DNA from 2 places in the Serratia sp. NCCP-200 genome. Region 2 is predicted to be linked to the other one. Evidence: riboswitches for the same ligand, from Rfam matches in the RefSeq annotation. Region 2 holds a riboswitch; the other holds the start of a gene.
What was found. A riboswitch is a leader RNA that binds a small molecule or an ion and turns the genes downstream of it on or off. The one in region 2 is predicted to bind magnesium.
Positions count from the first base shown of each region.

Region 1: linked by a shared signal. The riboswitch ahead of AC6HVW_RS02185 (magnesium transporter) and the one ahead of mgtS (protein MgtS) in region 2 are both predicted to bind magnesium.

Region 1 is NZ_BAAKUJ010000001.1:461,733-466,324, reverse strand. It holds gene AC6HVW_RS02200 (TolC family protein) at 1-386, opposite strand, end outside; gene AC6HVW_RS02195 (copper-binding protein) at 397-717, opposite strand; gene AC6HVW_RS02190 (hypothetical protein) at 788-1,216, opposite strand; gene AC6HVW_RS02185 (magnesium transporter) at 1,408-2,418, opposite strand; M-box (ykoK) riboswitch at 2,478-2,648, opposite strand; gene fabB (beta-ketoacyl-ACP synthase I) at 2,938-4,152, opposite strand; gene mnmC (bifunctional tRNA (5-methylaminomethyl-2-thiouridine)(34)-methyltransferase MnmC2/FAD-dependent 5-carboxymethylaminomethyl-2-thiouridine(34) oxidoreductase MnmC1) at 4,323-4,592, shown strand, end outside.
Region 2 is NZ_BAAKUJ010000007.1:46,739-51,330, forward strand. It holds gene AC6HVW_RS20485 (cation-efflux pump) at 79-1,443, opposite strand; gene AC6HVW_RS20490 (hypothetical protein) at 1,593-1,760, opposite strand; gene mgtS (protein MgtS) at 1,760-1,852, opposite strand; M-box (ykoK) riboswitch at 2,117-2,303, opposite strand; gene gorA (glutathione-disulfide reductase) at 2,543-3,895, opposite strand; gene AC6HVW_RS20505 (DeoR/GlpR family DNA-binding transcription regulator) at 4,019-4,592, opposite strand, start outside.

The sequences.
Region 1 (4,592 bases), on a different contig from region 2:
ATTGTCGCACTGTTGGCTTCGGTTTTATTAGCCTCGGCACGCAGGGTATTCGCCTTACGTTGGCGTTTGGTGCTGCTGACATAGTCCTGCATGATGCCAACCCGCTCCATGGTCATACCGTCACGAGTCAAGCGCCGGGCGCTACCGCCTTGTACCGGCACGTTTTCAATGCCGAATTTCAGCTTGGGATCGGGCAGCTCCATCGCCGAATCCGCCATGTTTTGCAACGCATTCACCTGATGCTGGTTGGCCGAAAGCTCGGCGGAATAGCGCTCCGCCGCCGCCAGCGATTGCTCCAACGTCAGGCCGGTTGCCTGCGCACTCGCCGTCCAACAGGCGAGCAGCAGCCAGCCCACCCGCAATGGGTGAGAAAGTAGTCTGGACATGGTGCCCCCGTTAGTCTTGGCTGGCGCGGATGGCGGTCAGCTGATAGCCGCCGTCAACCTGACGGAAGCTAAACTCCACCGCAGTCCCGGCAGCCAAAGCAGGCAATGGCGGCTGTGGCTGAAGGAAATTCATGGTCATCGGCGGCCAGTTCAAGGCAGGAATGGCTGGGTGGGCGAGCGACACTTTCTGCTCACCCCAGGCCTTAACGGTCCCTTTAGAGTGATAGACGGCGGCGTCTTGGCTGGCATGTTGGTGATGTTGCATCTCCGCAGCGGAGACGAATGAAGAGAACATCAGAGAGATGAAAACGGCAGTGATCAGATTACGCATAACGATAGCTCCATAGAATAGACAAAAACAACTCAGGTCACCGTGCTGGACGGCAAAGTGGTTGGTTTGGCTATTCACGGAAGCGGCAGAAGACGATCTCTGCCGGCGGGCCTGCTATCGGAGGGGTTTGCCAATCGAGGCGGGAGAACTGTGCCTGGGGCTGAGGATCGGCCACCAACAGCTCACTGCTGGCAGGTATTACTGCCGCCAGGGCAAGATTACCGTGGTCTTGCTGTGCCGTATCTGGAACGCAGTGCTTTTCACACAGCGGCCCTTCGGCCTGCATCATCTCATTGGCTAGCGGATCGGCGGCCTGCATATGCATCGTATGCTGCGCGGCTGGCGCAACGGTGGTGAGTTGCAGGTTGCAGTGATGGCTGGCGATCGCCAGTTGGCTGTTGAGCAGTAGCCAGCAGACGGCCAATAGCCATGCTGTGGCCCGCTTCTTGGCGAAGCGCAACCGGTGCATAGATATTGAGATGGACGCCAAAGCCGACATGCAAAAATTCCAGAGTAAGAAACTGTGCTGAGTATATCGGCAGAAAACCGTCACAGGAACGGAATTTACACCCGCTGACAAAGCCGCCTCGGAACGATCCTATAAACTGAAAATGCTTTGATTACAGTCAACTACACAGCTTAAAAATCCCGTTAATCATAGCAAAAACCGGCTTTCGCCGGTTTGCATTATTAATTCAGCCCCAAGGTCCACTGGGCTATTTTGAAGTAGATTATCAAGCCGGTGCCGTCTATCAGCGTGGTGATAAACGGGGCGGAGACTACGGCAGGATCCACACCGAAGCGTTTCAGAGCCATTGGGATCACGGAAGAGACAATCGCGGCCCACAGCGTAATACAAACCAGGGTCAAGCTCACAATGAGCGTAATCTCATAGCCGATACCCATCATCCAACCACGGAACGCACCAGCACAGGCCAGCGTTAACGCGATCATGATCGAAGTCGTCATTTCCTTGCTCAGCACACGTCCCAAATCGCGCATGCGGACCTCCCCCAAGGCCATGGCCCGCACAATGGTGGAGGTAATTTGCGTGCCGCTGTTACCACCTGTACCCACCAATAGCGGGATAAAGAAGGCCAGGGCAATCGCCGCTTCCAATGACTCTTCAAAATGCTGAATAACCGTGCTGGTATAAGCCTCGGCGACGAACAGCAGCAGCAGCCACACGCTACGTTTTTTCCACAGCTCGAAGGAGCTCATTTCAAGGTAAGGCTTATCAAGCGGCAGGCTCGCCCCTTGCAAATGGGCATCCTCGGTGTTTTCATCCTCGATAATCTGCGCGATTTCGCGCTCGGTTAAGCAGCCGACCAAACGGCCATTATCGACCACCGCCACAATATCTAAATTATTATTGTCCACCAGTTTGGCGATATGTTCACGTTCGTCCGTGGGTTTTACATGGAAGAAGGTGGTCTCCATCATATCCTTGATACGTTCGCCATTATGTTCTTCCTGCAATAAACGTTTAACAGAAAGAACTCCCACCAGTTTGGTGCCATCTTCAATAAAGATTTGTGCGGGAATATCGTCGTTGGAAAGTTGGTTAACGAATATTTTCCTGGCTTCGCCAACGTAAAGATCTTGATGTAGAACAGAGACTTTCTTGTTCATATAACGCGCGATGGCGTCGTCTTCAAAGTTGGCGTTTTGATAAAGGTCTTGCAATACAACATGTGACATTCTAGATACTCCCGATTGAAAGATGGAGTCTCATAGAGGCGACAAGACAGGACAGCGAAAGCCGATCCCCACGTCTTGGGTTTAGCACTATACAACGTATCCCCAGGGGGAAGTTACCTTAGCAATGCCTTGATTCGGCTAATGCTTGTTTTACCCTTGGTGGCCTCTCTCGATGCCATTAGAGCGGTAACTTGTGTTCGTATAGGAGCCTCGCCATAACGAGATCGTAAAGCTAGATAAAGCGTGGGCATTATGACTGGTTTGATTATTCGTATAGGAGAAATGGTAATTTCGTTGAGGTATTATTTATTTTTTGGGACAAAAATTAACCGGGTTAATTTATTATCCTGTCAGGCCACGGCTAAATTAAACGAAAAAGCGCTCGCCGTTTAAGTTATCTGCTGTCAGTTTTTTGATCTGAGAAATCTTAATTTTCACTGATATAAGATATCGCGTTAAAAACGCATAAAAAAACGGGCACCTATTACGGTGCCCGATTGATAATATGACGCCCTGCGCTTACTTCTGCAGTTTACGCATTACCAGCGTGGCGTTAGTGCCGCCGAAGCCGAAGCTGTTGGACATGACCGTGGTCAGCTCACGCTTGGTTGGCTCGGTCACGATGTTCATTCCTACCGCCTTCTCATCGAGGTTATCGATGTTGATGCTTGGCGCAATGAAACCGTGCTCGACCATCAGCAGGCTATAAATCGCTTCCTGCACGCCCGCCGCACCCAGTGAGTGGCCGGTCATCGCTTTGGTTGAAGAGATGGCCGGGGTGTTATCGCCAAAGACTTCACGGATCGCGCCCAGTTCTTTCACGTCGCCGACCGGCGTGGAGGTGCCGTGTACGTTCATGTAATCGATTGGTGTGTCTACGCCCTGCATTGCCATCTTCATGCAACGCACCGCGCCTTCACCCGATGGAGCCACCATGTCGGCACCGTCTGAAGTCGCACCGTAACCGATGATTTCCGCATAAATATGCGCGCCGCGAGCCAGAGCGTGCTCCAACTCCTCAACCACTACCATGCCGCCGCCGCCTGCGATAACGAAACCGTCACGCGCTGCGTCATAGGTACGGGAAGCTTTTTCTGGCGTGTCGTTGTAGCTGGTGGAAAGCGCGCCCATAGCGTCGAACTCGCAGGCCATTTCCCAGCACAGCTCTTCGCCACCGCCAGCAAAGACGACGTCTTGTTTACCCAGTTGGATCAGCTCAACGGCGTGGCCGATACAGTGTGCTGAAGTTGCGCAGGCAGAGCTGATGGAGTAGTTCACGCCGCGAATTTTGAATGGGGTAGCCAGGCAGGCAGAAACGCCTGATGCCATCGCCTTGGTCACCATGTATGGGCCAACGCCACGCAGGCCTTTGGCGCGCATACCGTCAGAACCCGCAACCTGGTTACGTGGAGAACCACCACCGGAACCGACCACCAGACCGGTGCGATCGTTGGACACCTGATCGGCTGCCAGGCCGGAATCTTGAATCGCTTGTTCCATGGAGAGATAGGCGTAAACCGACGCGTCGCTCATAAAGCGCATCACTTTACGGTCAATCAGACCGGTAGTGTCGAGTTTAACATCACCCCATACGTGACTACGCATGCCGGAATCTTTCAGCTCCTGGGAGAAGGTGATCCCAGAGCGGCCTTCCTGCAGACTTGCCAGGACCTCCTGCTGGTTGTTACCAATGCTGGAGACGATTCCCAGGCCAGTAATCACTGCACGTTTCATTCAAGTACCTCTTCCACAATTTACATTCGGGATTTTGCAACGCACTTTAGCGTACAGATGTACGCCGAACAAGTCCGATCAGAATAATTTTGCATTATCTTTACCCAGTTTGCACCTCGGGGCTACCCCCGTTAAAATCGCTCTATCCCTTGAATTACGAGCAACCTACCGTGAGCAATGCCCCCATCCAAACCGCAGCGTTAAGCTGGAATGAACAAGGTACACCTGTTTCGAAACAGTTTGATGACGTCTATTTTTCCAACCAGGATGGGCTGGAGGAAACCCGCTACGTCTTTCTGGGGGGCAACCGGTTGCCACAACGCTTCAGCGATCACCCACGCTCACTGTTTATTGTGGCAGAAACCGGCTTCGGTACCGGGCTGAATTTTCTGACTCTGTGGCAGGCCTTTGCCCGTTTCCGCCAGGAGACACCGGCGGCG
Region 2 (4,592 bases):
TGCTCTCAACACGTTCGTCACATCGGCAATTTCTACTGTGATGTAGCCTGCGCCCACCCTCCATTCCGCTGTGAGGGATCACAGCGGCTCAACATGCCCCACCACCCGCGATACTAAGGGAAATTGTATTCTCAATTGCCGTTCAATATGGTCCACCGCATCGTGCACCGCAGAAATCGACAAGGCCGGAAGGGCCCGACAGTGAAAATTCACAATCACGCCCTGTGGCGTTTCTCGCGCCCGGATATCATGGATGTCTTGCACCAATCCGCTGTTTTGCGCCGAAACCGTCAATGCTTGTTCAATCTTCGCCAGTTCGCCGTGTTCCACATCCTGGCTAGTCAGCCAATCCAGCATCTGGGGTTCCAGGTGGGTTTCGATCTCCGTATTTTCGCCCAACGTCTGGCGTAAGGCCTCCTCCACCTCGCTGGCAATATCATGCGCCTGTTCTACGCTGGCATTGGCCGGAACCAGCAGATCCATCCCGATCGCCACACGGTCTGCCAATTGTTGTAGTGAAAGGCTCTGCACCACGGCCCCATGGTTGGCGGCCAGCATGCGAATACGGGTTGCCAGATCTTCATCACTTCTGGCTTGAGGGATGGCAATCACCCTCACTTCCGAGTTGGCGTATTGCTGCGCAAGTTTGGCGGTAATCGCCAGCTTCAATTCCTTGATCCGCTCAAGCGGTAGCGTACGGCATACCCCAACGCTCACCTCGATAAACAGCGTGGCTCCGCCACTGCGCAGACGAATATTCTCCGTAGACAGCACCGCGGGGAAGTCATTAAGTATGGCAGCGATATCTTCCCGCGTGCCAGCAGGTGCAGTGTCAATCAGGGAATCAAAGGAGCGTTTGCCCAGCTTCAATGCGGCAGTCAGGATAAAGCAGGCGACGATCAATGCTGCCAGTGCATCTGCACGGGCAAAACCAAATAGCACAAAAACCATGCCCAACAGCACCACACCAGAAGACAACATATCGGAGAAGAAATGCAGAGCATCGGCTTCCAGAGCCGCGCTGTTGGTGGCTTTGGCCACGCGGTTCAAAGCTCGGACACGGAAGTAATCAACCACAATGGACACCAGCAGTACCGCAATCACTACCGGTGCAGCCACAATCTGGTTTGCCTCACCTATCAGGCTGCTTACTGCTTCAAAGATGATCCAACCCCCGGCCGCCAACAGGAGGAGTACCTCAAACAGTGCGGCCAGATTCTCAACCTTGCCATGACCGAAGTGATGGTCATCATCAGCAGGTTTATCGCTAACGCTCACCGCCCACCAGGTGATGCTGGTGGCTATAAAATCGGTAAATGAATGAATGCCTTCGGATATCAGGCCAATACTGCCGGTAAATATACCTGCGATAAATTTACCTAACGCCAACAATCCGCTGATAATCATCGAGTTTCTGGCGACGGCCTGTTTTTTATTTTGCATAGCACAGCTCATAGTTGAATTAAAAAAATCAGCGTTTGGTTTTTACGGAACATTGCCAGACAAAAGCGACGAGCAGTAAGCTTGCGGTAGCTGTCAGCAATAAACAGGAGAGAAATGCAGTTTGACCGGTGGAATACAAATAAATCTCATTAATACCTACCGACATCATAAAAATAGCGTACAGCAACCCAAGAATAAAAATCATCATCATTATCACGCGCGGTAAATACCGTCCGTTTATTGCGGTTATTCATCCTCCCCGCAATGATTGATGAGGCTACGGGGAGGATGATGCTAGGCGGATCTTTTTCGTTCATTAGTCATCCCATTTGGTGCTCAGATAGGCTGCAATCAGCCCCAATGAGCTGATGAAAAACAAAAATCCCATAAAAAACATCATATTTCCCATAATCTTATCCTCGGTTAACTGTAATCGATAACGACCTCTGTGGTTAAAAGTAAGTGTGCAACGTAGTCTCTGGCTTCATTCACCGTCATGGTGCCAGCGGCGGTGAAAAAGTCAGCGTTCAAAGAGTTAGCAATGCCTGACCCGCCTGTGTTGCTGGCGCGGTAGCGGTCATCGCTGAGGAGTCTGGAAGTGATTGACCCTATTGCTGTTTAAACTTCAACAGTGCTTCGTATAGGGGAGTAAACCAAAGAGGGGAGTGCAGAAAGCCTATCTCCGCGTCCAGGTTTTAGCACTATACAACGTATCTGAACAATGTATCTGAAGAACAGTTCAGAAGTTACCTTGGGCTAAACCTTAATCCGATAAAGCCTGTCTTAACCTTGGGCATCTCTCGATGTCGTCAGATCAGTAACCTGTGTTTGTATAGGAGCCTCGCCAAACGAGATACTGCATATAACTACGCGGTGATTATAGGCGTAGCGGGAGCGATTGTGCTCGAAAATCGGCATCTCGTTGAGGTTATATTTAAGAAGTTATATTTAAAAGAACGATTTATATTAATGAATGCTAATTTTGCAGTGATATAAACATTATGGCGGGGATATTCAATTGCCTTAATCAGCATTTATAAGCTGAATAAAAGCAAAAACCGACCTTTTACAGTCGGTTTTACAGTAAGGAATGCACCATTTACCGCATGGTCACGAATTCTTCCGCAGCGGTTGGGTGGATCGCCACGGTGTTGTCAAAGTCTTTCTTGGTCGCGCCCATCTTGATTGCCACGGCGAAGCCCTGCAGGATTTCATCCATGCCGAAGCCAATCCCGTGCAGACCAACAATCTTCTCTTCTTCGCCCACACACACCAGCTTCATACGGCATGGTTGGCGATGCTGAGTCACAGCGCTGTACATGGCGGTGAAGGACGATTTATAGACCTTCACTTTGTCCTCACCAAACTGCTCTTTCGCCTGCGGTTCGGTCAGGCCGATGGTGCCAATTGGCGGGTGGCTGAACACCACGGTGGCGATGTTGCTGTAGTCCAGATGCTCGTCCGGCTTGTTGTTGAACAGGCGCTCAGACAGTCGACGGCCAGCGGCAACGGCAACCGGGGTCAACTCAACCGCACCGGTGTTGTCACCTACCGCGTAGATACCTTTCACGTTGGTGTTCTGGAATTTGTCGACCTCGATGTAACCTTTGGCATTGGTTTTCACGCCGGTGACCGCCAGGTTCAGATTGTCGGTCGCTGGTTCGCGGCCGATGGCCCATACCAGGCTGTCCACGGTGAACTCTTTGCCGTTTTCCAACGCCAGCGTCAGGCTGCCGTCAGCATTTTTGACGATGGATTTTGGAATGGATTCGGTGTGCAGGGTTGGCCCTTCGGTGTTCATCACCTCAACCAGGGTTTCTACAATCATCGGATCGAAGGTACGCAGCGGGGCGTGTTTACGCACAAACAGATGCGTTTCTGCTCCCAGCGCGTTCATCACACCGGCAATTTCTACCGCGATGTAGCCAGCACCCACCACTGCCACGCGTTTTGGCATGGCATCCAGCTCAAAGAAGCCGTCGGAGTCGATGCCGTATTCGGCACCTGGGATCGAAGGATGGCTTGGGCGGCCACCGGTCGCGATCAGAATATGGTCGGCAGTGATTTTCTCGCCGTTGACCTCTACGGTATGCGCGTCAATAAAGCGGGCAAAACCTTTGATCACGTCGACCTTGTTTTTACCCAGTACGTTGTCGTAAGAGGTATGAATGCGATCGATGTAGGCGGTGCGGTTGGCGATCAGGCGTTTCCAGTCAAAGGCGTTAACGGTGGTATCGAAGCCGTAATCCGGGCCGTACTGGTGAATGGCCTCGGCGATCTGTGCCGCATGCCACATGACTTTTTTCGGGACACAACCCACGTTAACGCAGGTGCCGCCAAGCTCTTTGGCTTCAATCAGTGCGCATTTCTGACCATACATGGCTGCCCGGTTGATCGATGCGATACCGCCGCTGCCGCCGCCAATTGCTAGATAATCGTAATGTTTCGTCATCTGGGTTTTCCATGAGTTGTGTGATTCGAGAAGGGTAAGAGTTTAACGCCTGACTGGGGGTTGTCGCAAAGATTGCGTCGATGGCTGTAATAGGCAGAGGCTTGATCCTCTGCCTAGTTGATTTTACACGATAACCAGTTCGGGTTTTGCCCGATCGAGTGCTTGGCGATCGGCACTGCTGATGCCGGTATCGGTAATGATCATGTCGATCTGGCTCATCGACAGCACCAGGTTGAACCCCCGGCGGCCGAACTTGGTTGAGTCGACCACCGCGACTACGCGCTTGGCTGCCTGAGCCATCACGCCGCTGATAGAGTAGCCTTCATTAAAGGTGGTGATGCCGTTGGTGGCGTCCAACCCGTCGGCCCCGACGAACATCACGTCACCGGCAATGCCCTGTAGGGAGAGCTCCGCGATGGAACCGTGCATGGAGCGCGTCTTATGGCGCAGCGTGCCACCACACAGCACCAGCGTGATGTCTTTATTGTCGGAAAGTGCAAAGGCGGCGGGCAGGTTATTGGTGATCACCGTGATATTACCCATCTTCACCAGCTCTTCGGCGATCAGCATGGTGGTGCTGCCGCTATCCAGGATCACCGTATCGCCGGGGTTGACCATCGCTGCTGCCTTTAAGGCAATGCGCTTTTTCGGGTCTTTAGCCAGCTGGTAGCGTTCTTCCAGGATGACCTCACCGGTG